Regions from separate parts of the Pseudoduganella sp. LjRoot289 genome, predicted to be linked through region 2. Evidence: predicted binding sites of a transcription regulator. Region 2 holds the regulator's gene; the other holds the start of a gene.

Region 1 (14,868 bases), 260 kb from region 2:
ACTGAAGGTCATGTCCTCGCCGGCGTTCGGCTTGCCGAAGGGCTGCCGGTTCAGCTGCACCGACAGCGGCAGGTGCAGCTTGCTGCCGGCCCAGTGCGCGCCCAGTTCGTCCGGCGTGACGGCCACCGGCGAGAAGGCGCTGGCGGGCTTGGCGTTGAAGAAGCCGAAGCCCTTGGCCAGTTCGTTGGGGATCAGGTTGCGCAGCGAGACGTCGTTCACCAGCATCACCAGGCGGATCGCTTGCGCGGCGTCGGCGTCGCCGGCGCCCATTTTCACGTCGCCGGTGATCACGGCCACTTCGGCTTCCAGGTCGATGCCCCAGTCTTCCGTCAGCGCGTAGATAGGGTCGCGCGGGCCGACGAAACTGTCCGAGCCGCCCTGGTACATCAGCGGATCGGTGTAGAAGGACGCGGGCAGTTCGGCGTTGCGCGCCTTGCGCACCAGCTCGACGTGGTTGATATAGGCCGAACCGTCGGCCCACTGGTAGGCGCGCGGCAGCGGCGAGTGGCAGGCGCTTTCGTCGAACGGCAGGGCGTCGGCGGCGCGCCCTTCGTTCAGCGCCGCGTACAGCGCGGCCAGCTGCGGCGCGGCGTAGTCCCAGTTGTCCAGCGCCGCCTGCAGGGTAGGCGCGACGCTGACGGCGCTCACGTATTGTGTCAGGTCGCGGCTGACGACGGCCAGGGCGCCGTCGCGGCTGCCGTTCTTGAGCGTGGCAAGTTTCATGGTGCAATCCTTATCTGGTCTTTAACGTATGCCGCCATTAGAAGCCAGTTTCAGATATCATACAAACGGTATTTTTCAATCGATTTATCAGAATTTCTTATGAGTCCTACCCTGCGCCAGATGCGCGCCCTCGTCGCCATCGCCAAAACCGGCAGCTTCACGCTGGCGGCGGACCACCTGCACCTGACGCAATCGGCGCTCAGCGGCCAGATCAAGGAGCTGGAACAGCTGCTGGGCGTGAAGGTGCTCGAGCGCAGCACCCGGCGCGCGCAGCTGTCCGAGGTGGGGCGCGAGCTGTATCCGCTGTTCGACAAGATGATCCAGGACCTGGACGGCGCCATGGCCGACATCGCCAGCCGCAAGGCGCTCAAATCGGGCACGGTGCGGGTGGCCGCGCCGCAGATGATGGCCTGCACCCTGCTGCCGGAAGTGATCGCGGCCTACCGCGCGGCCCACCCCGAAGTGCAGGTCAAGCTGGTCGATTGCCCGGTGGAGAACGTGTCCGCCCGCGTGTTCAGCGGCGAGGTCGATTTCGGCGTCGGCCCGGAGCGCGACCCGGCGGCCGAGATCGCCGCGCAGCTGCTGTTCGAGATGCCTTTCGTGCTGGTGTTCCCGGCCCAGCATCCGCTGGCGGGCCAGGAGCGCGTGACGTGGAAGGATGTCAACGACTATCCGCTGATCGCGCTGCAGGGCCAGTTCACCGAGCGCCTGCTGCGCGACGTGGCGCTCAATCCCTACAACGAGGTCACTTTCATGACCACCGCGCTGGCCATGGTCAACGCCAGCCTGGGCGTGACGGCCTGCCTGCCCTACGCGGAGCCGATGGTCAAGCTGTACGGCCTGCAAATGCGGCTGCTGCGCGAGCCCGAGCTGACGCGGCGCTTTTTCGTCTACACCAAGAGTGCGCGCGCGCTGTCGCCGGCGGCGCAGAGCTTCGCCGATTTCCTGTTCCAGTTCGTGGCGGCCCACGAATGGAACATGCCGCAGCGCTAGGCCGGACCGGCGCACGTACGCGGCGTCGCACGCGGCAGTGCTGACGATCCCGGGCAAGGGCACTATAATTTGCCTATTTGCCCGGGGGCCGCAGCGCATGTCAGCCAATACCATCGCCGTCAACCAGCAGATGGACCGTTTCGCGGGGCAAGCCAGCGTGTGGGTGTTCGGCTACGGCTCGCTGATCTACAAGGTGGACTTCCCCTACCTGGAGCGGCGTCCCGCCAGCATCGTCGGCTGGTCGCGGCGCTTCTGGCAAGGCTCGCACGACCATCGCGGCACGCCCGCCGCGCCGGGACGCGTGGTCACCATCATCGCGGACGCCGGCGCCGTGTGCCACGGCATGGCATATCTGATCACCCCTTCCGTGTTCGAACACCTGGACTACCGCGAGAAAAACGGCTACCTGCGGGTGGCGGTGGAAATCGGCTTCGACGACGCGGACGGCCATGCGGACGGCATTGCGGACAAGAGCGCCGCCGAAGGCGTGGTCTACGTGGCGCGCGAGGACAACGAAGCGTTCCTGGGCGCGGCCAGCGAGGAGGAGATCGCCCGCCACATCGCCGGCGCCGCCGGGCCCAGCGGCCCCAACAGCGACTACCTGACCCAGCTCGCCGTCGCCCTGCGCGAACTCGGCAAGCAGGACGACCACGTCTTCGCCATCGAGCAATACCTGGTCGAGCTGATCGACAGCGGCAAGCCGAAGTAGGCCGGTTTCAGCTGGTCTCCGCCAGCTTGACCGGCCCTGCCGCCCCCGGCGGCAGCTGCTCACCGGGCCGGCCATGCAGCCGGCCATGGTGTTCGAACGCCTCGCGGACCTGTTCGCGCAGTTGCTGGTCGTCCCACGGCTTGGTGTAGAAGCGGTACACGGCGCCACGATTGATCGCGTCGATCACCGAATCGAGCTCCATATAGCCGGACAACACGATGCGTATCGTGTCCGGGTGCAGTTCCTTCACCTTGGACAGGAAGGTGGTGCCGGACATGGAGGGCATGCGCTGGTCGCTGATGACCACCTGGACCGGATGCATGGCCAGCAATTCCAGCGCCTCCAGCGCCGAGGTGGTCTGCAGGATGCGGTATTCATCCTTGCGGAAGATGCGCTGCAGCGCGGCCAGTACATTGGGCTCGTCGTCCAGCAGCAGCATGGTGCGCCCGGGCGCGGGCCCGCGCAGCAGGACGGGCCGGTCCGACTGCTGCCGCAGGATGGCCGTGAGCTCGGCCGCGCCGACCGGTTTGCTGAAGTAATAACCTTGCACCGCGTCGCAACCGATCGCACTGAGAAAACCCAGCTGTCCCGGCGTCTCCACGCCCTCGGCTATGGTTTTCATCTTCAAGGACTTGGCCATCAGCACGATGGTCCTGGTCAGCGACGCGTCGTTGGGGTCGCTCGTGATGTTGCGGACGAAGCCGCGGTCGATCTTGATGACGTCGATCGGAAAGCGCTTCAGGTAGGTCAGGCTGGAATAGCCGGTGCCGAAGTCGTCCAGCGAGATCGTCACGCCGAGCGCTTTGATCGCGCGCAGCGCCGCAAGCATGCTGTCGCTGTCGTTCATCAGCATGCTCTCGGTCAGTTCCAGCTCGAGGTGGCTGGCCGGCAAGCCGGTGTCGGCCAGCACGCGCGCCACCAGGTCCGCCATGTTTTGCTGGGCGAACTGGACAGCGGAGAGGTTGACCGCGACCGGCATGTCGCGCAAGCCCATCTCGCGCCACTGCCGGGCCTGGGCGCAGGCCGTGCGCAGCACCCATTCCCCGATCGGGGCGATCAGGCCCGTCTTCTCCGCCAGGGCGATGAAGCTGCCGGGCAGGACCAGGCCGTTCCGCGGATGGTGCCAGCGTATCAGCGCTTCCGCGCCGTGGAATTTCCCGCTGTGCAAATTCACCTTGGGCTGGTAGTAGACCTCGAATTGCTGCCGTTCGAGCGCCAACCGCAAGGCGTATTCCATCTCCACATATTGTTCGATGCGGCGCCCCATTTCCCGCACATACACCCGGTAGCAATTGCGCCCGCCTTCCTTGGCCTCGTACATGGCCACGTCGACGTTCTTGAACAGCATGTCCATCTCTTCGCCGTCGTCGGGATAGAGGCAAACGCCGATGCTGGCAGTGACATGGAGCGCGCGCGCGTCCACCACGAAGGGTTCGGCAAACAGCTCCAAGGTTTCCTGCGCGACGCGCTCGAGGTCGCGGCTGCCGGGCAAGCCGGGGCAGATCAGGATGAATTCATCGCCGCCCGGCCTGGCAACGGTGTCGGACGCGCGTACAGCGGCCCTGATGCGCGCGGCAACGGCCTGGAGCAGCCGGTTGCCCACCGCGTGGCCGCAGCTGTCGTTGATGAACTTGAAGCCATCCAGGTCCAGGCTCAGCACAGCCACCCGCTCGCCCGTGCGCCGCGCCAGCGCGATGGCCTGCAGCGTGCGGTCTTCCAGCAAACTGCGGTTCGGCAGGCCGGTCAGCGCATCGTAATTGGCGAGGCGGTGCATGCGTTGCGTCAGCACGGCGCGCAGCGATGCCGCCGTCTTCAGGATGAACCGTACCCGGTGCTGCAGCAGCGTGCCGTCGACGGGCTTGCTGACGAAATCGGTGGCGCCCGCCTCGTAGGCCTGCGCGACCGCGCCGCCATCCCCGTTGGGGGTCAGCAGCACGACGGAACAGAATTCCATATTGGGCAGCAGGCGCATCCGGCGGCAAGCCTCGAAGGCTGGGAGAGCGGGCGTGGCGACTTCGAGCAAAACGATATCGGCGGGATGCTCGCTCATGACGGCAAAGCCGGCCGCCGTGTCGGCCGCCTCGTACACTTGCAAACCGATCTTTTCCAGATGGTCGCGCAGCAGGCGCCGGGTCGCCGCATCACTATCAATGACCAAGGCGACGGCGGGCCGTTCCAAACGTGCATCCGTCATGTGGCGCCCCCCGCGCAAATACGATTACCCACCGTCGACCGCTCTCCGGGCCCTGCAAGGAGTCTATCAGCGCGGCAACGCTGAAAATGCGCGCATTGTCACAGCGGCAGCCGTCCGGATTCGGCAGGCGGCGTGAGAATGTGCGTATATTCAGTCCGGACGAGATGCTATTCTGGGCATTACCGGCCGTGTTCGGCCAGCTAAGGCCACTCATGACACTGCCTCCCGCCACGGACGACATCCCCCGGCTTCGCATCCGCGAGCTGGTCGAAGCCATGCAGTGCATGCCCGTGGGCGTGACGATCATCGACAGCGCCTTGTCGATGCGCTACTGGAACGGCGCGTTCTGCCGGCTGTTGAATTTTTCCGAGGAAGTCATGCATGCCGGCGTGACGCTGCCCGAGCTGTTCCACTACAATGCGCGGCGCGGCGAGTTCGGCCCCGGCGACCCCGATGCGCAAGTGCAGGAGCGCATACGCCTGGCCAGGCTGTTCCAGCCCCACCATTTCACCCGCACCCGCCCCGACGGCACCGTCCTCGACATCACCGGGCGCGTGATTTACGGCGAAGATGGCGAAGCCTTCGGTTTTGTCACGATCTACCAGGACGTCACGCTCGAGCGCCGCCACGAACAGCATCTGCTTGCGGCAAACAGGGAACTGCGGATAGCCTACGACGACCTGAAGCTGGCGCAGGCCGGCTATGCCGCCATGGAGGAAGACCGGCGCCGCTATTACCATATGGCGGCACGCGATCCACTGACCGGCTTGTTTACCCGCTATTACATGGAAGACGCCGCGGCCCGCATGATCGAGCTGCATGAGCGCAATGCGTCGGCACGGCTGGCGCTGCTGATTTTCGATATAGACCACTTCAAGCAGATCAACGACGCGCACGGCCATCTCAGCGGCGACGCGGTGTTGCGCGTCGTGGGCCAGTTGCTGAGCAAGCGTTCGCGCAAGACCGATGTCGCGGTGCGCTATGGCGGCGACGAGTTCGCCATTTTCCAGTCGGGGGCCAGCGACGACGACTGCCTGGCCTTTGCCGAGCGCTTCTGCGACACCGTTCAGGCACTGCGCCTGGACGGGCTGAGCGGTCTCCAGCTGTCGATCAGCGCCGGCGTCGCCGAGCACCGGATAGGCGAATCGATGAACGACCTCATCGCGCGTGCCGACGCCGCGCTCTATGTGGCAAAGCGCGCCGGGCGCAACTGCTCGCGCAAAGCGCCGTAGGGCCGCATCGACACGCGCCTCAGAACAAATCCATCTGGCCCGCGGCCGCCGCGGCCCTGGCCTTGGCGCCCGAGGCGGGAACGAGCAGCGGGCGCCGGAACTGGCTGGCGTCGAGCTGGCGGAAGCGGCTGCCGCGCTTTTCCATGCCGAAGCGCCGGATGGCCTTCTCGGCGCGCTGCCTGATCAGGTCGGCCCACACGCCCTCGCCTTTCATGCGCGTGGCGAAATCGCTGTCGTAGTCCTTGCCGCCGCGCATGTCGCGCACGCGGTTCATCACGCGCTGGGCGCGGTCCGGGAAATGCGCTTCCAGCCATTGCTGGAACAGCGGGTTCACTTCCCACGGCAGCCGCAGCACGATGTAGTTGGCGTGCTGCGCGCCGGCCAGGAAGGCGGCCTCCATCACCTTCTCCAGGTCCGGCTCGGTGACGAAGGGGATCACCGGCGCGATGCTGACGCCGACCGGTATGCCGGCCTCCGCCAGCGTGCGGATGGTGCGCAGGCGCCGCGCCGGCGACGCGGCGCGCGGCTCCAGCGTGCGCGCGATCTCCGGGTCCAGCGTGGTGATGGTGATGGCGGCCGAGGCCTGCCCCTTGGCGGCCATCGCCGCCAGCAGGTCGATGTCGCGCTCGATCAGGGACGACTTGGTGATCAGCCCCACCGGATGCCCGCACTCGTGCAGCACCTCCAGCACCCGCCTGGTGATACGCAGGCTGCGCTCGCAGGGCTGGTAGGCGTCCGTGTTGACGCCCAGCGCGATCGGCTCCGGCACGTAGGACGGCCGCGCCAGCTCCTGCCGCAGCAGCTCGGGCGCGTTCACCTTGGCGAAGATCTTGCTCTCGAAATCCATGCCGGGCGACAGCCCCAGGTAGCTGTGCGTGGGCCGCGCGAAGCAATAGATGCAGCCGTGCTCGCAGCCCCGGTAAGGATTGAGCGACACGTCGAAGGGCACGTCCGGCGAACTGTTGCGGCTCAGGATGGACTTGGCGATCTCGTCCGTGACATGGGTCTTGAAAACGCGCGCCGTGCCATCGCCGTCCTCCTCCCCGGGTTCCCAGCCGTCGTCGAACTGCTCGCGCGCATGCACCTCGTAGCGGCCCTGCAGATTGCTGACCGCGCCGCGTCCTTTCTGCGCGCGCAGCGGCGCCGCCGGCAGCATGGCTTGCCCTTCCATCAGATCGTCTTCCACGGCCGCCCCAATACTGTATGCACATACAGTATCTTATTCTTCATCGCGCTTTTAGGCAACAGCTATAATTGGTGAGATTTCACTGAATCGTCAGCGCATTATCACCCGGCTCATTCGCTCATCCGACAGGGGACCGCCATGCTGAAAAACCTTAAAATCGCCACCCGCCTCGGGCTTGGCTTTGGCAGTGTCGTCGTGCTGCTGCTGATTTTGTCCGTGATCAGTGTGCAGCGCCTGGGCACCATCAACGAGGGCACCCGCGTCATCTATGAAGAACATTACGCCAAGGTCTCCCTGCTCAACGAAGTAATAAAGAACGGCCTGGACAACGCGCGCCAGATGCGCAATATCCTGCTCTCGACCAGCGATGCGGAAGCGGAAAAGTACCGGCAAATAATCGATACCAACCGCAACGAGATGACAGACGGCCTGAACAAGGTGCAAAAGCTGCTGAGCAGCGAGAAAGGCAAGCAGCTGTACAAGGATGCGATCGACAAGCGCGTAGCGGTGGTGAGCAAGTACGATCCCTTCTATGCGCTGGTGAAGACGGACCGCAAGGCGGCGGTGGAATTCCTCAAGCACGACTTCACCGCGTCCAACGACGTGTTCTGGGGCGCGCTGGAGGCGCTGTCGAAATTTCAGGGCGAGCTGATGGACAAGGCCGCCGACTCCGCCGCTGCCACCTATGAATCCACCCGCATCCTGGTGATCATACTGGCCGGCTCCGCCGCCGTGCTGGCGGTGGCGATCGCCACCGGGATCACACTCAGCATCGTGCGGCCGATCGAGCAGGCCGTAACAGTGGCGGAGCGGCTGGAGGCGGGCGACCTGTCGATTGAAATCGACGCCACGTCCAAGGACGAAACCGGCCAGCTGCTGCGCGCCATGCGCAACCTGGTCGCCAAGCTGAACCAGGTGATCTCCGGCCAGAAGCGCGCCGTGGACGCCGCCAACCGGGGCAATTTCGACACCCGCATCGACCTCACCGGCCTGCAGGGCTTCCAGCAGGAACTGGCCGAAGGGCTGAACCAGCTGATGTCGACCACCGGCGCCAGCATCGCCGACGTGGTGCGCGTGATGGGGGCGCTGTCCGAAGGCGACCTGGACAAGACCATCACCAAGCCCTACGAGGGCGCGTTCGACGAGCTCAAGCGCTATGCCAACAACACGGTGGAAAAGCTGGGCCAGGTGATCGACGGCCAGCAGCGCGTGGTGGCGGCGGCCAACCGGGGCGACTTCGAGGCGCGCGTCGAACTGGCCGGGCTGCAGGGTTTCCAGAAGGCGCTGGGCGAGGGCCTGAACCGGCTGATGACCACCACGGGCGCCAGCATCGCCGACGTGGTGCGCGTGATGGGCGCACTGGCCGAGGGCGACCTGAGCAAGTCCATCGACAAGCAATACGAGGGCAGTTTCGCCGAACTCAAGGAATATGCCAACAACACCATGGCCAAGCTGCTGCAGGTGGTGACGGAGGTCAACACCGGTGCCCAGGCGCTGGCCAGCGCGTCCGAGGAAGTGAGCGCCACGGCGCAGGCGCTGTCGCAGGCGTCCAGCGAGCAGGCCGCCAGCGTGGAGGAGACCAGCGCCTCGATCGAGGAGATGACGTCCTCCATCGCGCAAAACACCGACAACGCCAAGGCCACCGACGGCATGGCGGCCAAGGCCTCGCAGGAGGCCACCGAGGGCGGCCAGGCGGTCAACGCCACGGTCACGGCCATGAAGCAGATCGCACGCAAGATCGGCATCATCGACGACATCGCCTACCAGACCAACTTGCTGGCGCTGAACGCGGCGATCGAGGCGGCCCGGGCCGGCGAGCACGGCAAAGGTTTCGCGGTGGTGGCGGCCGAGGTACGCAAGCTGGCCGAACGCAGCCAGGTGGCGGCCCAGGAAATCGGCGAAGTGGCCACCAGCAGCGTGGAGCTGGCCGAGCGGGCCGGCGTGCTGCTGGACCAGATGGTGCCCAACATCAAGAAGACCTCCGACCTGGTGCAGGAAATCACGGCCGCCTCCGAGGAGCAGTCGTCCGGCGTGGCGCAGATCAACTCGGCGGTGAACCAGCTCAGCCAGACCACCCAGCAGAATGCCAGCAGCTCGGAGGAGCTGGCCGCCACCGCCGAGGAGATGAGCACCCAGGCCGAGCAGCTGCAGCACACCATGGGCTTCTTCAAGGTCGACACCGGGCCGCTGCGCAGGCCGGGGCAGGCGGCGCGCAAGCCGGGCGCCGCCAAGTCGGTGCGCAGCAAGGAAGTGTTCTCCGCCTCCGGCTCCGCGCGCGAAGACATGGACGAAGCGGAGTTCGTCCGCTTCTGACCCCTGCCGGGCGTCCGCCCCCGGCTTTCCCTTCCCCACCCGCAGTCCCGCCCCGCTCTCCAGCGGGGCGGGTGTTTCGTTGCAGGGCCGCTAACTGGTATCATGCGCACTGTCCCAGGTGCCGTGCGCCCGGCGCCGCTGCGCCGCACACGCCATCCGATGCCACCAACACCGCCAGTCCACGACCGCGCTCCTTGCTGCGGCGGACTGTTTTTTTTGACCAGAATCGACCGAATCGAAGCTAATCGACCATATCATGACAAATAACAAACTGCCCTCGCTCGGAAGCCGCATCGCGCTCGCGTTCAGCACCTTCTTCCGCACCCTGTCTGACCCGCAGTTCGCCGCGCGCCTGCAGCGCATCGACCAGCCGATGACGGCGCCGACCGCCGCGCCGACGCCTGCACCTACCGCAGCGCCTACCGTAGCTCCCACCGCAGCGCCAACGCCGGCGCCGGCTGCCGCCCCCGTCATCCTGCGCGAAGCCACGCCGGACGCCGCATTGCAACTGCTTGGCCTGCTGCAGCGCGAAGCGCGCCTGATCGACTTCACCCAGGAAAACCTGAGCGCCTACGCCGACGCCGACATCGGCGCCGCCGCGCGCGTGGTGCACGAAGGCTGCGCGAAAGTGCTGCGCGAGCACTTCACCATCGAACCGGTGCGCGCGGAAGCCGAAGGCAGCCGCGTGACCTTGGACGAGGGCTTCGACGCCGCCGCCGTGCGCCTGACCGGCAACGTGGTCGGCAAGGCCCCGTTCAAGGGCAGCTTGAGCCATCGCGGCTGGCGCGCGACCAGCGTGCGCCTGCCGAAACTGGCCGAAGCGCATGACGCGAAGGTATTGGCCCCTGCGGAGGTGGAACTGTGAGCGCCGACCTGAACACTCCACGCTACGCCATCGGCATCGACCTTGGCACCACCCACAGCGCCCTGTCCTATGTCGACCTGGAAGCGAGCGACGGCGAGAAAACCGCACAAGCCGTGCTGGGCGTGCCGCAGCTGACGGCGCCGGGCACGGTGGAAGAACTGCCGCTGCTGCCGTCCTTCCTCTACCTGCCGCATCCGGACGAAATGGCGCAGGGCGAGCTGGCCCTGCCATGGCAGGCCGACGGCGAGGGCGCCGGCCCGGTGGCCGGCGAGATGGCGCGCAGCCGCGGCGCCACCACGCCGATCCGCCTGGTCTCCAGCGCCAAAAGCTGGCTGTGCCACCCCGGCGTGGACCGCCGCGCCGCCATCCTGCCGAACGACGCGCCGGAGGAAGTGACGCGCGTCTCGCCGCTGGAAGCGTCCACCCGCTACCTGTCGCATCTGCGCCAGGCCTGGGACGCCGCGCATCCCGAAGCGCCGTTCACGCAGCAAGCCGTCACCGTCACCATCCCGGCCTCGTTCGACCCGGCCGCGCGCGAACTGACCGCCGACGCGGCCAGGGCCGCCGGCTACGAGGGCCTGACACTGCTGGAGGAACCGCAGGCGGCGCTGTACAGCTGGATCCAGGGCAGCGAAGGCCGCTGGCGCAAGGAAGTCCGGCCCGGCGACATCATCCTGGTGGTGGACGTGGGCGGCGGCACCAGCGACTTCTCGCTGATCGCCGTGCTCGAGCGCGACGGCGTGCTGGAACCGCACCGCGTGGCCGTGGGCGACCACATCCTGCTGGGCGGCGACAATATGGACCTGGCGCTGGCCCACCTGCTGGCGCGCAAGCTGGCCGCCAACGGCACCCAGCTGGACGCCTGGCAGCTGCGCGCGCTGACCTACGGCTGCCGCGCAGGCAAGGAGGCCCTGCTGGCCGACGCCAGCGTGGAAAGCTGGCCGGTCGTCGTGCCCAGCCGCGGCTCCAAGCTGATCGGCGGCTCGATCCGCACCGAACTGACGCGTACCGAAGTGAGCACCTTCATCCTGGACGGCTTCTTCCCGAAAGTGGACGCGTCCGCCCGCCCCGCCGTGCGCACCCGCGCCGGCCTGACCCAGCTTGGCCTGCCCTACGCGCAGGACGCCGGCGTGACGCGCCACCTGGCCTCCTTCCTGGCGCGCCAGCTGGGCGCCACCAGCGAGCTGCAAGGTTACGCCGGCGCGCAAAGCGCGGATGCGACGTTCCTGCATCCGACCGCCGTGCTGTTCAACGGCGGCGTGTTCAAGTCGGACCTGCTGGCCGCGCGCGTGATGGAAAACATCAACGACTGGCTGTACCTGGAGGGCGCGCAAGCGGCGCGCATGCTGGGCGGCGCGGACCTGGACCTGGCGGTCGCGCGCGGCGCGGCCTACTACAGCTACGTGCGCCGCGGCAGCGGCGTGCGCATACGCGGCGGCACGGCACGCTCGTACTACGTGGCGGTGGAGTCCTCCATGCCCGCCATCCCCGGCATGGAACCGCCGATCCAGGCACTGTGCGTGGCGCCGTTCGGCATGGAGGAAGGCAGCGAGATGGAACTGCCGGGCCAGGAGTTCGGCCTGGTGGTCGGCGAGCCGGTCGACTTCCGCTTCTTCGGCTCGTCCACCCGCCGCCAGGACCAGATCGGCGACATGCTGGACTTCTGGGGCCCGGAGGAACTGCAGGAACTGAACGCGATCCAGATGACGCTGTCGCCGGAAGGCCGCCAGCCGGGCGACGTGGTGCAGGTCAGGTTGCACGCGCAAGCCACCGAGTCGGGCACGCTGGAGCTGCTGGCCGTCTCCAACGACAATCAGCAGCGCTGGAAGGTGGAGTTTGACGTGCGCCCGGCCGCAGGTTCGGACGCCATCGCGTAATGAAGCAATACCTCGTCAGCATCGACCTGGGCACCACCAATACGGTGCTGGCGTACGCCGCGCCGGGTTCGAAGCAGACGCCGGAGGCGATCGAGCTGTTCGATATCGACCAGCTGGTGGCGCCGGGTGAAGTGGGCACGGCGGTGCTGCTGCCGTCGCTGCGCTACCACCCGGCCGAGGGCGAACTGGCGGCGGGCGAACTGCAGTTGCCGTGGCGGCTGCCCGATGTCGCGGGGATAGCGGAAGTGGCCGGCGGCCGGTTGGCACGCAAGCTGGGCGCGCAAGTGCCGGGCCGGCTGGTGGCCAGCGCCAAGAGCTGGCTGTCGCATCCGAACGTGGACCGCATGGCGCCCATCCTGCCGTGGGGAGCCGAGGCCGACGTGGCCAAGGTGTCGCCGGTGGCCGCCAGCGCCGGCTACCTGGCGCATGTGCGGGCCGCCTGGAACCAGCGTTTTCCCAAGCATGCGCTGGAACAGCAGCAGATCGTGCTGACCATCCCGGCCTCCTTCGACGAAGGCGCGCGCGCGCTGACGCTGGAGGCGGCGCGCATGGCGGGCTTGCCCAGGCTGCGGCTGCTGGAAGAGCCGCAGGCCGCGTTCTACGACTGGATCTACCGCCACCGCGCGACGCTGGCGCAGGACCTGTCGCAAACGCGGCTGGTGCTGGTGTGCGACGTCGGCGGCGGCACCACGGACTTCAGCCTGATCAAGGTGGAGATGCGGGACGGGGAACCCGTGCTGACGCGCATCGGCGTGGGCAACCACCTGATACTGGGCGGTGACAATATGGACCTGGCGCTGGCGCGCGTGGTGGAAACCCGGCTGGCCGGTGGCGACCCGCAAGCGGCGCGCTTGTCGGCGGCGCGCATGGCGCAGCTGACGGAACGCTGCCGCGCCGCCAAGGAGCAACTGCTGGCGGCGGACGCCCCCGAACGCGTGTCCGTCACCATGCTGGGCAGCGGCTCCAGACTCATCGGCGGCACGCGCTCGGTCGACCTGACGCGCGAGGAAGTCGAGCGCATGGTGGTCGACGGCTTCTTCCCCATGGGCGACGCCGGCGAGGAAGCGAAACGCACGCGCGGCGGCATCGTTGAATTCGGCCTGCCCTACGCGGCCGACGCCGCCATCACGCGCCATCTTTCCAGCTTTCTGCACCAGCACGCCGCCGCCGCGCGCGCGGCGCTGGGCATGGATGACGACGATGCCGGGTTGCCGATTCCGGACACGCTGCTGCTGAACGGCGGCGTGTTCCGCGCCGACGCGCTGGCGGCACGGCTGGAGGCGACGCTGTCGGCCTGGCGCGGCCAGCCTGTGCAGATGCTGCACAACGACAATCCGGACGTGGCGGTGGCGCGCGGCGGCGTGGCCTATTCGATCGGCAAGCAGGGCCGCGCGCCCACCATAGGCGGCGGCTCGCCGCGCTCCTACTTCCTGCTGCTCGACAGCGAAGCCGATGCAGGCGGCAGCGCCGCAGCCAGTGCTGCGGCGACGGAGGCCGGCAACCACGCCGGCATGGGCGGCGCGGCACCGCGCACCGCACGCCGCGCCGTGTGCATCCTGCCGCGCGGCGCTGAAACTGCCACCGAAATCCGTCTGGCCGAACGCACCTTCGCGCTGCGCCTGGGCCGGCCGGTGCGCTTCCACATCGTCTCCTCGACCGCCGATGCGGGTCCGGCTCCGCGCGCCGGCGAACTGGTCGATCTCGATCCCTCGTCCTTCGTGCGCCTGCCCCCTATCGCGACCGTGCTGCGCGACAGCGGCGACGCTGCGGCGCGCAGGGAAATCCCGGTGCAGCTGGCCGCGTCGCTGAGCGAAGTCGGCACACTGGAAGTGCATTGCGTGGCCAACGAAGGCGGCAAGCCGCAGCGCTGGCTGCTTGAATTCCAGTTGCGCGACGAGGGCGCGCCAGCCTCCGGGCACGGCGCGGATGAAATCGCGCTGCCGCCGCGCTACAAGGATGCGCTGGACAGGATAGACCGCATCTTCGGCGGCCGCGCGCAACAGGTGGAGAGCAAGGAAGTGCGCCAGCTCGGCCGCCAGCTTGACCATCTGCTGGGCGCGCGCGAAACCTGGGCCACGCCGCTGCTGCGCCAGTTGTTCGACGCGCTGCTGCAGCGTGCCAAGGGCCGCCGCCGCTCCGCCGAACATGAACGCGCCTGGCTCAACCTGGCCGGCTATTGCCTGCGGCCCGGCTTCGGCCATCCGCTCGACGACTGGCGCATCGAGCAGCTGTGGGCCATGTTCGACACCGGCCTGCAGCACCACAAGGACAGCCAGGCTTGCTCCGAATGGTGGACCTTGTGGCGCCGCGTCTCCGGCGGCCTGGACGCCGCACGGCAATTGCGCCTGCTGGACGATTTCGCCTTCAACCTGCAGGCCGACGAACAGGAGCGCGGACGCCGTCCCGTCACGCTGGCGAACGGCAGCGAGGAAGACATGCTGCGCCTGGGCGCCTCGCTCGAGCGCATCCCGTCGGCGTACAAGGGCGAGATCGGCGCATGGCTGCTGACGCAGGTCGAGAAGCACGCGGCGGCCGGCGCCGCCAGGCCGGACAAGGCCGAGGCGGCGCTGGGACGCTTCCTGTGGGCGCTGGGCAGGGTCGGCGCGCGCCATCCCTTCCACGGCAGCGCGCACGACGTGGCGCCGGTGGAGCAAGTCGAGCAATGGCTGGCGTCCCTGCTGACGCTGGACTGGAAGAAGGTCGAACCGGCCGGCTTCGCGGCCGCCCACCTGGCGCGCATGACGGGCGACCGCACGCGCGACATCACCCCTGAACT
Region 2 (14,868 bases):
TCCTTGGCGCCTTTGACGCACAGTTCAGCGTGCTGGTTGAACAGGTCAAAAAATTTGCCCTCGGTGGGCATCAAGCGTCCAAACATTTCAATCTCCAATCATGAATCATCGTTACTGCAAGCAGCCGCCAGGCGGCGGCCTCAGAAAAGTACGGGTACTGCGGGAAGGTAAAACTTAGTCGCCCTGGTAGGTCGTCAGTGCACCGGAGTAGTTGCCGAACTTGGTGTACATGCCCATCCAGGTCAGGCGTATCGCCCCGATCGGGCCGTTACGCTGTTTGCCGATAATGATCTCGGCGGTGCCCTTCTCGGGCGAATCGGGGTTGTAGACCTCGTCGCGGTACAGGAAGATGATGACGTCGGCATCCTGCTCGATAGCGCCGGACTCGCGCAAGTCCGACATCACCGGACGCTTGTTGGGGCGCTGTTCCAGCGAGCGGTTCAGCTGCGACAGCGCGATCACCGGGCAGTGCAATTCCTTGGCCAGGCCTTTGAGCGAACGCGAAATCTCCGAGATCTCGGCGGTCCGGTTGTCGCCGGCCTTGCTACCCTGCATCAGCTGCAGGTAGTCGACGATAATCAGGCCGAGCTTGCCGCACTGGCGCGACAGGCGGCGCGCGCGGGCCCGCATCTCGATCGGGTTCAGCGCCGGCGTCTCGTCGATGAACACTTGCGCGTCGTTCATCTTCTGGATGGCGTTGGTCAGGCGCGGCCAATCCTCGTCGTTCAGCTTGCCGGTCCGCAGGCGGTGCTGGTCCAGCAGGCCGACCGAGCCCAGCATACGCATGGCCAGCTGGGTGCCGCCCATCTCCATCGAGAAGATGGCGACCGGCAGGCCGGCCTCGATGGCCACGTTCTCGCCGATGTTGACCGAGAACGCGGTCTTGCCCATCGACGGACGGCCGGCCACGATGACCAGGTCGCCCGGCTGCAGGCCCGAGGTCATGCGGTCGAGGTCGATGAAGCCGGTCGGCACGCCCGTGATCTCACTGGAGTTGTCGCGGCTGTACAGCTCGTCGATGCGCTCGACCACCTGGGTCAGCAGCGGCTGCACCGGCAGCCAGCCCTGGGCGCCGCGGGCGCCCTGCTCGGCGATGGCGAAGATCTTCGACTCGGCCTCGTCGAGCATCTGCTTGACCTCCTTGCCTTGCGGGCTGAAGGCCTGGCCGGAGATCTCGTCGGCGACCGTGATCAGCTGGCGCAAGATGCCGCGATCGCGGACGATCTCGGCGTAGCGGCGGATGTTGGCGGCCGATGGCGTGTTTTGCGCCATGGCGTTCAGATAGGCCATACCGCCCATCTCGTCCTGTTTGCCCATCATGGACAGCGCCTCGAACACGGTCAGCACGTCGGCCGGCTTGGAGCTGTTGATCAGGCGAACGATTTGTTCGAAGATGATGCGGTGATCGTAACGGTAGAAATCGTCGGCATTCATGAAATCCGCGATACGGTCGAACGCCGCATTGTCGCGCAGCAGGCCGCCGATGACGGACTGTTCTGCTTCGATCGAATGCGGCGGAATGCGTAGCGAATCTACCTGTGGATCTGAGGGGGTGTTCATGGCGCGAATTATACCTGCTTCGGTGCAAGGGCAAAAAATAAAAAAGCCGGGCAAGCCCGGCTTTTCTATGTGTACAACAACAAAACTTTAGGCAGCTTCGCCAACGACAGCAACGGTCACGTCGACCACCACATCGGTGTGCAGCGACACGGCAACAGCGTGCTCGCCGGTGGTTTTCAGCGGGCCGTTAGGCATGCGCACGGCAGCCTTTTCAACCGCGAAACCAACCTTGGTCAGCGCTTCGGCGATGTCGAAGTTGGTCACGGAACCGAACAGACGGCCGTCAACACCCGCTTTTTGCGACACGGTCACGGTCATGCCGTTCAGCTTCTCGCCTTGGGCTTGCGCGGCGGCCAGTTTGGCGGCTGCAGCTTTTTCCAGTTCGGCGCGCTTGACTTCGAATTCAGCGACAGCGGCGGTGGTGGCGCGGCGGGCCAGCTTTTGCGGGATCAGGAAGTTACGTGCGTAACCGTCCTTGACCTTGACCACGTCGCCCAGGTTGCCGACGTTAACAACTTTTTCCAACAGAATGATTTGCATAGTTCTCTCCAGTTTCTAATCTGACTGCGCTAATTAAGCGTGGTGCAGATCGGTGTACGGCAGCAGTGCCAGATAGCGAGCGCGCTTGATTGCGGTGTCAACTTGACGCTGGTAGTGCGCCTTGGTACCGGTCAGGCGTGCTGGCATGATCTTGCCGTTTTCCTGGACGAAATCTTTCAGCGTGTCTACGTCTTTGTAGTCCACTTGCTCAACGTTTGCGGCGGTGAAGCGGCAGAACTTCTTACGTTTGAACAGAGGATTCTGTTGCTTGCGCTTTTCTTTCAGCTTGAGCTTGTTTTTGTCGAACTTTTTACCGAATGCCATTTTAGGCTCCTGTATCTAATAAACTAAAATCAATGATGTGAAACACCAGGCTTCTGCTATTGCGGTTTTTCTTGGCCAGGAATCCTGTGAACTGGTAGATGCCACCCAAAGGGGCGTCGCCGAACCGTTTCGCGAGGTCGCCCGCCGCAAGGGCCGGGACTTCAAATTCGGTCAAGCGCGCGATACCGGCTTCCATCTGCTGCGAACTGTGCTGCAAAGTTGCAGTGACAATCGGCATACCGGCGGGCGTGTAGCGCATTGCGTCCCGTTCGGTGATGAGGGCGGTAACCGTCAGCTGGTTCAGTTCAGTTCCTGATCAATACTTGCCCGGGCCCTTAGGCCGTTGCAGCTGCTTGGGCTTCGGCGCGATGGCTCTTGGCCGCGTCTTCACGTTGTACCGACTTCATCATCGGCGAAGGAGCGGTTTCCGCTTTCTTCATTTTCACGGTCAGGTGACGCAGAACGGCATCATTGAATTTGAAGGCGGTTTCCAACTCGACCAGGGTCTCGTTGTCGCATTCGATGTTCATGCAGATGTAGTGTGCTTTAGCCAGTTTCTGGATCGAGTAAGCCATTTGACGGCGGCCCCAATCTTCCACGCGATGCACGTTACCGCCGCGCGTCGAGACGCTGGCTTTGTAACGTTCGATCATCGCGGGCACTTGCTCGCTTTGGTCCGGATGGACGATAAATACGATTTCATAGTGACGCATGAAAACTCCCTTAAGGACTGTGAATATAGCCCACCCCGGCGTCAAGACGGGTGTGGGAAGAGGTAAGCCCGCGACTATAGCGCCTTTCCGCTGAAAAATCAAGCAACCGGTCCGGGAAGGCGGTTCGGGCCGGCCGAATGAAAATATTTCGCGTACAGCAACAAAACTCCTTGCATTAGCGCCCGCACTGTACAAAAATACAGTCTGTCTATATCCACAGCTCCCAGAGCTAAAAAGCACCATGATCAAGCTGACCGCACGCCAGGAACAAATCCTTAATCTGATCAAGGATGCCATCGAGAACACCGGCTTCCCGCCGACCCGCGCCGAGATCGCCAACGAACTGGGCTTCAAGTCGGCCAACGCCGCCGAGGAACACTTGCAGGCGCTGGCGCGCAAGGGCGCCATCGAGATCGCCGCCGGCACCTCGCGCGGCATCCGCCTGCTGGGCGTGCATGCCGAGTCGGCCGCCACCAAGGCGGTGCAGGCGGCGGCGGCCACCATGTCGAACATGATGTCGCTGCCTTTGATCGGCCGCGTGGCCGCCGGCTCCCCCATCCTGGCCCAGGAAAACCTGGAAACGAGCTACAGCGTGGACCCCGCCCTGTTCTCCGCCAAGCCGGACTTTCTGCTCAAGGTGCGCGGCGAATCGATGCGCGACATCGGCATCATGGACGGCGACCTGCTGGCGGTGAAAAAGGTGGACAGCGCCAAGAACGGCCAGATCGTCGTGGCCCGGATCGGCAACGAAGTGACCGTCAAGCGCTACCGCAAGACCGGGGCCACCGTCGAACTGCTGCCGGAGAACCCGGACTTCAAGATCATCACCGTCGATCCGGAAGGCGAGGAGTTCGCGCTGGAAGGCCTGGCGGTGGGTCTGCTGCGCAGCTGGCACTAAGCTGACACTAAGCTGACACTAAGCTGACGCTAAGCTGGCATGAGCTACTTGTAACTACTTGGTCGGGAGCGGCGGCATGGGTCTATTCAAACTGTACGGCAATTGCGAATCGGGCCACAGCTACAAGGTGAAGCTGGCCCTGGAAGTGGCCCAGGTGCCGCACGCGTACGAGGAGATCGACTTGCGCGCGGCCCGCGGCGAGCGTCCGGAGCCTTTCCGCAGCCTGGCCAAATACGGCGAAGTGCCGCTGCTGGTGCACGACGGGCAGCCCTATGTGCAGTCGAACGCCATCCTGCTGCACCTGGCTGAATATTTGCAAGCCTACGGCGGCGAAACGCAGCAGCGCCTGGAGCGCGTGCGTGAATGGCTGTTCTGGGAAGCGAACCGCGTCGGGTTCTCGATGGCGCACTTGCGCTACGGGCAGAAATTCGATCCGGCGGCGTACGCCGGCACGGTACTGCCGTGGTTCCGCAAGCGCTTCGACGCCGACATGGAACGCCTGGACGACGAATTCTCGGACGGCCGCGCCTTTCTGCTGGACGACAAGGTCAGCGTGGCGGACTTTTCCCTCTGCGGCTATATGTACTGGGCCGACCAGGCCAACGTCAGCTACCCGGCGCGCGTGCAGGCATGGCTGGACCGCATCGCCACCCTGCCGGGCTGGCGCCATCCGTACCAGATGGAAGGCGCGCAGCCCTGGTGATGGCGGGTTACGGCGTTCCGCCCAACCCGCCCTACGCCGCGCTTGCCTATGCCGTAGGGCGGGTTAGCGAAGCGTAACCCGCCAATATCAGCAGCCTTCCAGCGCGCAGCTGAAATCTTCCAGCAGGTCGTCGGTGTCCTCGATGCCGACCGACACCCGTATCAGCGATTCCGCTATCCCCATCGACGCACGGCGTTCCGCGCCCATCTCGAAGAAGATGGTGTGCGCCACCGGGATGATCAGCGTGCGCGTATCGCCCAGGTTGGACGCAGGGATCGCCAGCTTCAAGCGGTTCAGGAAGTCGAAGCAGTCGATGCCGTCCTTCAGCTCGAAGCTCAGCAAGGAACCGTGGCTGCGGAACAGTTCCGAGGAAATGCCGTGCTGCGGGTGCGACTTCAGGCCCGGGTAATAAACCGCAGCCACGCGCTCGTCCGACTCCAGCAACTCGGCCAGCGCCATCGCGTTGGCGCAGGTGCGCTCCATGCGCAGCGCCAGCGTCTCGGCGCCGACCGCGATGTGGTGCGCAGCCTCCGGCCCCAGCGAAGCGCCGAAGTCGCGCAAGCCCTTGGCGCGGATCTGCGTGATGCCCCACTGCGCCGGCGCCGCCTTCTTGTAGTTCTCGAAGATGTTGGCGAAGCGCGTCCAGTCGTAGGCGCCGGTGTCGGTCAGGCTGCCGCCCAGCGCGTTGCCGTGGCCGCCGATGGACTTGGTCAGCGCGTTCACCACCAGGCCCGCGCCCACTGCTTTGGGCTGGAACAGATATGGCGTGGTCATCGTGTTGTCGACGATGTAGAGGATGCCGCGCTCCTGGCACAGTTCGCCGATGCGCTTCAGGTCCGCCACTTGCGTGCGCGGGTTGGCGATGGTCTCGACGAAGACGATGCGCGTGTTCGGCTTGATGGCCGCCGCCACGTTGGCGACCTCGGTGGCGTCGACGAAATCGACCGCCACGCCCTGCCCCGCCACGGTCTGCCACAGCGAATTGGTGTTACCGAACAGGAAGGACGACGACACGACGTGGTCGCCCGCGCGCAGCAGCGCCTGGAACACGGCGCCGATGGCGCCCATGCCGGTGGCGAAGCACAGCGTGGCCACGCCCTGCTCCATCTTGTTTACCTTGTCCTCCAGCGCCGAGACGGTCGGATTGCCCTGGCGGCCGTAGCGGAAGCCCGGCTCCTTGCCCTGGAATACCGATGCCAGCTGGCGCGCGTCGGCGTAGCCGAAAGCCACCGAGGTGTGCACGGGCTTGTGCAGCGAACCGTGCTCGATACCCTTCTGGCGGTCGTTGTGCAGGATGGTGGTGGTGAAACCGTAATTTTTCTTTTCCGTCATGATCTTTAATCAAAAAAAAGCCCGGTACCCAAAGGCACCGGGCTGCGGCATTAGCCTTCAGCCGCCGCTGCGTTCAGGTTCAACTGGGTCCGTCCGGTGTCCTCGACCGCTGCCGGCTTCGGGTTGTGGCGGTTGTATTCCAGCTTGTCCAGGTACTCCGGCGACACGTCGCCGGTGATGTAGATGCCGTCGAAGCAGGAAGCCTCGAACTTGGTCAGCGCCGGGTTGACGTCGGTGATGGATTTTTTCAGCGCGTCGATGTCCTGGTAGACCAGGTAGTCGGCGGTGATTTCCTTGCACACTTCCTCGGTGGTGCGGCCGTAGGCGATCAGCTCGTCGCGCGTCGGCATGTCGATGCCGTACACGTTCGGGTAGATCACCGGCGGCGCGGCCGAGGCGAAGATCACCTTCTTGGCGCCGGAGTCGCGCGCCATCTGCACGATCTCGCGCGAGGTGGTCCCGCGCACGATGGAGTCATCCACCAGCAGCACGTTCTTACCCTTGAATTCGGCGCCGATGGCGTTCAGTTTCTGGCGCACGGACTTCTTGCGCGCGGCCTGGCCCGGCATGATGAAGGTGCGGCCGATGTAGCGGTTCTTGATGAAGCCTTCGCGGTATTCCACGCCCAGGCGCAGCGCCAGCTGGATCGCTGCCGGACGCGAGGAATCGGGAATCGGCATGACCACGTCGATCTCGCCGTCCGGGATTTCGCGCTTGATCTTGTCGGCCAGGTACTCGCCCATTTTCAAACGGGTGGCGTAGACCGAGGCGCCGTCGATCACGGAGTCCGGACGGGCCAGGTAGACGAATTCGAACACGCAGGGATTGAGCTGCGGATTGTCGGCGCACTGGCGCGAGTGCAGCTTCTTGTCGGCGTCGATGAAGATCGCTTCGCCCGGCTCGACGTCGCGCACGAAGCGGAAGCCCATGCCGTCCAGCGCCACGGACTCGGAGGCGATCAGGTACTCGGTGCCCTGCTCGGTTTCATTGATGCCCAGGCACAGCGGACGGATGCCGTTCGGGTCGCGGAAGGCCAGCAGGCCGACGCCGGCGATCTGCGCCACGGCGGCGTAACCGCCTTTGACGCGGCGGTGCAGCACGGTCACGGCCTTGAAGATCGCGTCCGGGTCCAGGTTCAGGCCGGTGGTCGCGTTCTGGATTTCATGGGCCAGCACGTTCAGCAGCACTTCCGAATCGGAGTCCGTGTTGATGTGGCGGCGGTCGTTCTTGAACATGTCCTGCTTCAGCTGTTCCCAGTTGGTCAGGTTGCCGTTGTGCGCCAGCGTGATGCCGAACGGTGCGTTGACGTAGAACGGCTGCGCTTCCTCTTCGCTGGACGAGCCGGCGGTCGGATAGCGGCAGTGGCCGATACCGGAATTGCCTTGCAGCGAACGCATATTGCGGGTGCGGAAGACGTCACGCACCAGGCCGTTGGCCTTGTGCATGGAAAACATGCTGCTGTGATTGGTCGCGATGCCCGCCGCATCCTGGCCGCGGTGCTGCAGCAGCAGCAATGCGTCGTACAGAATCTGGTTGACGGGTTGATGGGATACGACGCCGACGATGCCACACATGGTAGTGCTCCTGGACTGGTACTACGGATTTAAGGAATTCTAAAATTGCACATGCTGCGCGAAGGCAGCGGGCAGGAAAGGTTTCACGGTACGCGCCCCGGTCTCCGCGAGCGGACTCAATAACGCGTTCTTCCAGAAATCCTGCTGCGGTATTGTGGTCATCCCGCACAATATGACTGCGGCCAGCACGATTACAAGGCCCCTTCCGAGACCAAACAAGCCACCCAGGCCCCGGTCCGCCAGACTCAGGCCGCCCGCCTTGATCAGCGCATCGACCGCCATGCCCAGCAGTCCCATCAGGATGCGCACACCGATGAACAGCACGATGAAGGCCAGGATCAGGCGCACCACCTCGCCCGGCACCATCGCCGGCAACATCGCAGCCAGCTGCGCGCCGTAGGCGTTGGCCACCACGAAGGCCACGATCCAGCTCGCCAATGAAATCATTTCCTTGACCAGGCCGCGCATGGTGCTGATGACGACGGAGGCGATCAGCACGAATATCACCAGGTAATCGAATAGCGTCACGTCGGGGCTAGGGTCAGGAAGTAGCCAGGCTGCTGCTCAGGCCGATCTTGTTCAGCTTGGCGCGCACTTTTTCGGCTTCTTCTTTGTTCGGGAACGGGCCGACGCGGATGCGGGTCAATGCGCCGCCGGCCGTCGTCACCTTCTGCGTGAAGGACTTGATGCCGGCGTCCTTCAATTTGCCTTGCAGCTCGTCCACTTTTTCCTGCGTCGTGACAGCGGCCACCTGCACCATGTAGCGCGTGTCGGACGGCTTGTCTTCCAGGATGGCCATGGCGCGCGCGTCCTCGCCCTTCGGCTTGGCGTCGGCTTCCGCTTTGGCGTGCTTCACTTCGGCGGCGCGTTTGGCGTCCTGTTCGGCCTTGGTCCGCGCTTCCGCCTTGGCGTCGGCTTCCGCCTTGGCGTGTTTGACTTCCTCCGCCTTGGCTTTGGCCTTGGCATCGGCCTTGGCTTTGGCGTCGGCCTCCAGCTTCGCCTCGGCGGCGCGGCTGCTTTCTTTCAGGCTTTCCTTGACGCTGTCCTTGGCCGGCTTCGGCTCGGGATGCAGCTTCAGTTCGGCGACCGCGGGCGCGGCCGTAACGACAGGCTTGGCGGGCACCGCACCGGCCGGCTTGTCGGCCGATGCCGTGGGGGCGAGCGGCGCGGCCACACGGGCCGGGGTCGCAACGGCGGACGGCATCGCGGCCGGGGCCGGCGTATTCGCCACCGCGGCGGCGGCCGGTTTGGCGGCGGCCGGACGATCGGCAGGCACTTCCTTGACGATTTCTTCGCTCGTGTCGAGCGCATCGGCGGCCTCGACGCGGGAAGGCCGCGCGGCGGCCGGCGCGGCGTCGGCCGGCTTGTCTTTCGACGGGATCTGGATCGCGATATCGGTGGCGAGCGGCTTGGGCTCGGAGTCCAGCAGCATGGGCAGGCCGACGGCGACCGCCAGCGCCAGCGCGATGGCGCCCACCAGGCGGCGGCGCGCGCGTTTCTTTTCAGGCAAGACCGGATCGGCCGCGGGATCTTTGGCGCGGCTGCGGCGGGCGCCCCCGTCCGTATTGCGGTCGGCGGCGCTGGCACGCTTGGATTGGGCCCGTTCCAGCGCGGCGGAGTCGGCTGCGCTGCTGTAATAGCCGCTGTCCTGGCCAGCGGCTTCCTGCTTGTTTTTACTGAGTTTCGAGAACAAGCCCATGCGTGATATTCAGTTGGTGATGTCAGTGAAGTGCGGATTTTCGCGCTGCCATGACGCCGGCAACGGTCAGGAAAGATCCGAAGACCACAATTCTATCATTCTCGCTGGCACGACTCACCGCATTTGCAAAAGCTTGTGCCGGATCGTCGAATATATTGACGGTGCGTTCCGGCTTGTCTTCCTGGATCAGCTGCACCTTGGCGGCCAGTTCCGAGCCCGAAGCGGCGCGCGGCGATGGCAGCGTGGTCAGGCACCAGTGGTCCACGTGCTCGGACATGGCCTTGATGACGCCGTCGATATCCTTGTCGTGCATGGAGCCGAACACGGCGAAGGTGTACGGGTGGTAGCCCATATTGCCCAGGTTCTGGTTCAGCGCGGAGGCCGCGTGCGGGTTGTGCGCCACGTCCAGGATCACGGTCGGGCGGCCCGGCAGGACCTGGAAGCGGCCTGGCAGCTCCACCGTCACCAGGCCGGTGCGCACTTCCTGCGCGCCGACCGGCAATTCCAGCTTGAGCGCCTCCAGCGCGGCCAGCACGGCCGAGGCGTTCAGCAGCTGGTTGGCGCCGCGCAGGCTCGGGTAGGCCAGCGAATTGCGGCGCTGGCTGCGGCCGCCGTAGTTCCACTGCTGCTTGTCGCCGGAATAATTGAAGTCGCGGCCCATCAGCCACAGATCCGCGCCGATGGCGGTCGCGTGGTCGATCAGCGATTGCGGCGGCACCGGATCGCTGCAGATGGCCGGTTTGCCGGCGCGGAAGATGCCGGCCTTCTCGTAGCCGATCTGTTCGCGGCTGCTGCCCAGGTAATCGGTGTGGTCGATGTCCACGCTGGTGACGATGGCGACGTCGGCGTCGATCACGTTGACCGCGTCCAGGCGGCCGCCCAGGCCCACTTCCAGGATGGCCACGTCGAGGCCGGCGTTGGCCATCAAGTGCATGATGGCCAAGGTCGTGAACTCGAAATAGGTCAGCATGGTGTCGCCGCGCGCGGCTTCGACCACGTTGAAGCTGGCCACCAGCGCCTCGTCGGTGGCGAGGTCGCCGTTGACGCGTGCGCGCTCGTTGAAGTCCAGGAAGTGCGGCTTGATGTACAGGCCCACCTTGTAGCCTGCGCGCAGCAGGATGGATTCCAGCATGGCGCAGGTCGAGCCCTTGCCGTTGGTGCCGGCCACCATCACGACCGGACAGCTGAACGCCAGCGCCATGCGCTCCTTGACGGCGCGCACGCGGTCCAGGCCCATGTTGATTTCGGTGATGGCGTGGCGCGATTCGATCAGCGCGAGCCAGGCTGGCAAAGTGGTAGGGAGAGTAGACATCGGGGGAGAACTTCCGGGGGCGGGGTCAGGTCCGACATGCGGACATGCGTGTCCGAATGTCGGACCTGACCCCGGGGGTGTTTTTAAACTTGCTTATGCCAGCACTTCGACAGCCTGGCTTTGCAGCAGCGCCAGCAGGCGGGCGATTTCTTCGCGCATCTTGCGGCGGTCGACGATCATGTCGACGGCGCCCTTGGTCACCAGGAACTCGGCGCGCTGGAAGCCCTCGGGCAGCTTCTCGCGCACGGTGTTCTCGATCACGCGCGGGCCGGCAAAGCCGATCAGCGCTTTCGGCTCGGCGATCACGACGTCGCCCATGAAGGCGAACGAGGCGGACACGCCGCCCATGGTCGGGTCGGTCAGCACGGAGATGAAGGGCAGTTTTTTCTCGGACAGCTTGGTCAGCATGGAGGTGGTCTTCGCCATCTGCATCAGCGACAGCAGGCCTTCCTGCATGCGCGCGCCGCCGGTGGCGGTGATGCAGATGAACGGCACCTTCTGCTCCAACGCCACCTGGGCGCCGCGCGCAAAGCGCTCGCCGACCACGGAACCCATGGAACCGCCCATGAACTCGAACTCGAAGCAGGCCACGACCACCGGCAAGCTCATGATGGCGCCGCCCAGCACGACCAGCGCATCGGTCTCGCCGGTGGCTTCCATCGCCTGCTTCAGGCGGTCAGGGTATTTCTTGCTGTCCTTGAACTTCAGCGTGTCGACCGGCAGGGTCTCCTGGCCGATTTCGTAACGGCCGCCCGCGTCCAGCAAGCCGTCCAGGCGCTCGCGCGCGCGGATGCGCATGTGGTGGTCGCACTTGGGGCAAACGTGCAGGTTCGATTCCAGATCGGTACGGTACAAGACGGCCTCGCACGATGGGCATTTCACCCACAGGCCTTCAGGCATCGTCTTGCGTGCTGCAGCATCGGAACGCTGGATGCGCGGTGGCAGCAGTTTTTCCAACCAACTCATAATTTCTCCTATCGGCACCCTTTCCCGGGCGCCAGTGATGCAGGCGGCAGCGTGCTGCCTGGATTGCCTGCTTGATATCATGCACTGACTTAGTGGGCGGAAGTGTAGCCGTTTTAGAAGCGCGTGTCGAACGTTGCCATTTTGCAATATTTAGCACGGCCGTTAAATTTCAAGGACTTAGCTCTCCGCTCAGCTATCCAAAGCCGTGCGTATGCCCCGCACGAAAGCCTGCACGGCGGCCACCGCGCCCTCCTTGGGTGCGTTCTCGATTTCCTGGATGATGCGGCTGCCGATGACAACCGCGTCCGCCACCTCGGCCACCGCCTTGGCGGTGGCGCCGTCGCGGATGCCGAAGCCCACGCCGATCGGCAACTGCACGTGCTTGCGGATGGCCGTCAGGCGCTCGGCCACTTCCACGGTGTCGATATTGCCGGCGCCGGTCACGCCCTTGAGCGAGACGTAATAGCTGAAGCCGCCGCCCACCTTGGCCACCTGGGCGATGCGTTGCTCGGTCGAGGTCGGCGCCAGCAGGAAGATCAGGTCCAGGCCGGCCGCGCGCATCTGCACGCCGAACTCTTCGCATTCCTCGGGCGGATAGTCGACCACGATGGCGCCGTCCGCGCCCGCTTCCAGCGCCGAGGCGATGAAGTTCTGCTGGCCGATGCGTTCGATCGGGTTGGCGTAGCCCATCAGCACCACGGGCGTGCTCTGGTTGGTCTTGCGGAATTCGCGCACGTAGTTGAACACGTCGCGGATGCCGATGCCGAAGGCCAGCGCGCGCTCGCAGGCGCGCTGGATGACCGGGCCTTCGGCCATCGGGTCGGAGAACGGCACCCCGAGTTCCAGGATGTCGGCGCCGCCCGCCACCAGGGCGTGCATCAGCGGCACGGTGAGTTCGGGGCCGGGGTCGCCTGCGGTGATGAAGGTGACCAGGGCGGTTTTTTTCTGTTCTTTCAGGGCGGCGAAAGTTGGGGCGATACGGGACATAATAGTTATCTCTATAGAGGAATATATATTCTGTCATTCCCGCGCAGGGCTCGGCGCCCCTGCGGGAATGACACCGGCAGAGCGGACTGCGGCTAGCCGAAATGCAGCCCCATGCGCTCCGCCACCGTGTGCATGTCCTTGTCGCCGCGGCCGGACAGGTTGGCCAGCACGATCTTGTCCTTCGGCAGGGTGGCCGCCAGCTTGGCCGCGTAGGCCAGCGCGTGCGACGATTCCAGCGCCGGGATGATGCCCTCGATATGGCAACAGTCGTGGAAGGCCTGCAGCGCCTCCTCGTCCGTGATAGACACGTATTCAGCGCGGCCGATGTCCTTCAGGTACGCGTGTTCCGGCCCCACGCCCGGATAGTCCAGGCCGGCCGAGACCGAGTGCGTCTCGATGATCTGGCCGTTGTCGTCCTGCAGCAGATAGGTGCGGTTGCCGTGCAATACGCCCGGATAGCCCTTGGTCAGCGATGCCGCGTGCTTGCCGCTGTCCAGGCCCTCGCCCGCCGCTTCCACGCCGACCAGCTGCACCTGCTTCTGGTCGATATAGGGATAGAAAATGCCCATGGCGTTGGAGCCGCCGCCTATGCAGGCGACCACGTAGTCCGGCTGGCGGCCCGTCATTTCCGGCATCTGCACCAGGCATTCCTCGCCGATCACGGACTGGAAGTCGCGCACCAGCATCGGATACGGGTGCGGGCCGGCCACGGTGCCGATGATGTAGAAGGTGTTTTCGATATTGGTGACCCAGTCGCGCATGGCCTCGTTCAAGGCGTCCTTCAGGGTCTTGGAGCCGGACTCCACCGGCACCACGGTCGCGCCCAGCAGCTTCATGCGGTAGACGTTCTGCGCCTGGCGCTTGACGTCCTCGCTGCCCATGTAGACCACGCACTCCAGCCCGAAACGGGCGCAGATGGTGGCGGTGGCCACGCCGTGCTGGCCGGCGCCGGTTTCGGCGATGATGCGCGGCTTGCCCATGCGCTTGGCCAGCAAGGCCTGGCCGATCACGTTGTTGATCTTGTGCGCGCCGGTGTGGTTCAGGTCTTCGCGCTTGAAGTAGATCTGCGCGCCGCCGGCCATCTCGGACCAGCGCTTGGCATGGTAGATCGGCGAGGGACGGCCGACGAAGTGCTTCAGCTCGTAGCGGAACTCGTCGAGGAAGATGGGGTCTTTGCTGTAATGCTCGTAGGCGGCGTTCAGCTCGGCCAGCGCAAAGGTCAGCGTTTCGGCGGCGAAGGCGCCGCCGTAGGGGCCGAAATGGCCGCGGGCGTCCGGCAGGTGGTAATCCGTGGCGTGGAACAGCGCGTTAGGTACTTGGTCTTTCATGGGGCGGATCTCTCTCAATGATGGCGTCGGCATCACGGACCGCGCGCACGAAGGCGGCGATCTTGTGGGCGTCTTTTATGCCCTTGGACGCTTCGACACCACTGCTGATGTCAACCGCGTAGGGGCGTAGCTGTGCCACCGCGCCAGTCGCGTTGAGTACGCTCAAGCCACCACTCAAAACGGCCCGATGCGCGAGATCTTTTGGAACGAGTGACCAATCGAAAACCTTTCCTGCGCCGCCGTAGGCATCCACCCAGGTATCGAGCAAGAGGCCCGAAAACAGCCTGCTGGATGCACGGCATTGTGTTTCGTATTCTAGCAAATCGTCCGGCCGCGTGTCGGGTTTGACGCGGAATACCCGCAAATAGGGCCGATTTGCCAGTGCGGCCGCCGCCGCGCACTGCTCGGCGGTCTCGTCGCCGTGGAACTGCAGCAGGCCGACCGGGGCCATGCGCACCGTCTCGGCCACCTGTTCCGGCGTGGCGTTGACGAACAGGCCGGTGGCCGTGACGAAGGGCGGCAGGCCGGCGATCAGTCCGGCGGCGCGCTGCGGCGTGACGTAGCGCGGGCTCTTGTCGTAGAACACGAACCCGGCGGCGTCGGCGCCGGCGGCCACCACGGCGGCCAGGTCTTCTTCACGGGTCAAGCCACAAATCTTGATGCGGGTGCGGTGCATGGTCAGTCCTCAGGTCATGGGCGGCGCACTTGGCGGCTTACGTGCTGCGCACCAACCCGCCCTGCGGTGCAAGGCGCGTCAAGTGCGCAGGGCGGCTTAGCGGGGCGCGCCGAGCGGGGCGCGCCGAGCGCAGCGTAACACGCCATTAAAACCAGGGTAGCGGCCGTGCGCTCTCCTGCGGCAGGCCCCACCGTTCGTCGTATTCGATGTCGGCCAGGTAGAGGCCGTCCGGCATGAAGGTGGGCGCGGCCCGGGA

What was found. Region 2 encodes LexA, which represses DNA repair genes until DNA is damaged. Its sites were predicted from a motif close to ACTGTATNNNNATACAGT; they were not measured.
Positions count from the first base shown of each region.
Region 1: ACSQ8Y_RS02945 (PA0069 family radical SAM protein) is a predicted target of LexA. The motif match lies at 7,050-7,067, and genes of this name have one in related genera.

Region 1 is NZ_CAXUPN020000001.1:663,085-677,952, reverse strand. It holds gene ACSQ8Y_RS02970 (fumarylacetoacetate hydrolase family protein) at 1-723, opposite strand, end outside; gene ACSQ8Y_RS02965 (LysR family transcriptional regulator) at 823-1,716, shown strand; gene ACSQ8Y_RS02960 (gamma-glutamylcyclotransferase) at 1,814-2,425, shown strand; gene ACSQ8Y_RS02955 (EAL domain-containing protein) at 2,433-4,619, opposite strand; gene ACSQ8Y_RS02950 (diguanylate cyclase) at 4,832-5,851, shown strand; gene ACSQ8Y_RS02945 (PA0069 family radical SAM protein) at 5,871-7,007, opposite strand; gene ACSQ8Y_RS02940 (methyl-accepting chemotaxis protein) at 7,176-9,350, shown strand; gene ACSQ8Y_RS02935 (glycine zipper domain-containing protein) at 9,441-9,824, opposite strand; gene ACSQ8Y_RS02930 (DUF2760 domain-containing protein) at 9,724-10,215, shown strand; gene ACSQ8Y_RS02925 (Hsp70 family protein) at 10,224-12,092, shown strand; gene ACSQ8Y_RS02920 (Hsp70 family protein) at 12,092-14,868, shown strand, end outside.
Region 2 is NZ_CAXUPN020000001.1:400,165-415,032, reverse strand. It holds gene ACSQ8Y_RS01820 (DUF47 domain-containing protein) at 1-86, opposite strand, end outside; gene ACSQ8Y_RS01815 (replicative DNA helicase) at 175-1,560, opposite strand; gene rplI (50S ribosomal protein L9) at 1,648-2,100, opposite strand; gene rpsR (30S ribosomal protein S18) at 2,134-2,424, opposite strand; gene priB (primosomal replication protein N) at 2,426-2,728, opposite strand; gene rpsF (30S ribosomal protein S6) at 2,760-3,137, opposite strand; gene lexA (transcriptional repressor LexA) at 3,379-4,035, shown strand; gene ACSQ8Y_RS01785 (glutathione S-transferase family protein) at 4,112-4,738, shown strand; gene ACSQ8Y_RS01780 (cystathionine gamma-synthase family protein) at 4,826-6,070, opposite strand; gene purF (amidophosphoribosyltransferase) at 6,121-7,644, opposite strand; gene ACSQ8Y_RS01770 (CvpA family protein) at 7,684-8,172, opposite strand; gene ACSQ8Y_RS01765 (SPOR domain-containing protein) at 8,186-9,343, opposite strand; gene folC (bifunctional tetrahydrofolate synthase/dihydrofolate synthase) at 9,366-10,655, opposite strand; gene accD (acetyl-CoA carboxylase, carboxyltransferase subunit beta) at 10,749-11,621, opposite strand; gene trpA (tryptophan synthase subunit alpha) at 11,811-12,608, opposite strand; gene trpB (tryptophan synthase subunit beta) at 12,701-13,936, opposite strand; gene ACSQ8Y_RS01740 (phosphoribosylanthranilate isomerase) at 13,917-14,612, opposite strand; gene truA (tRNA pseudouridine(38-40) synthase TruA) at 14,758-14,868, opposite strand, start outside.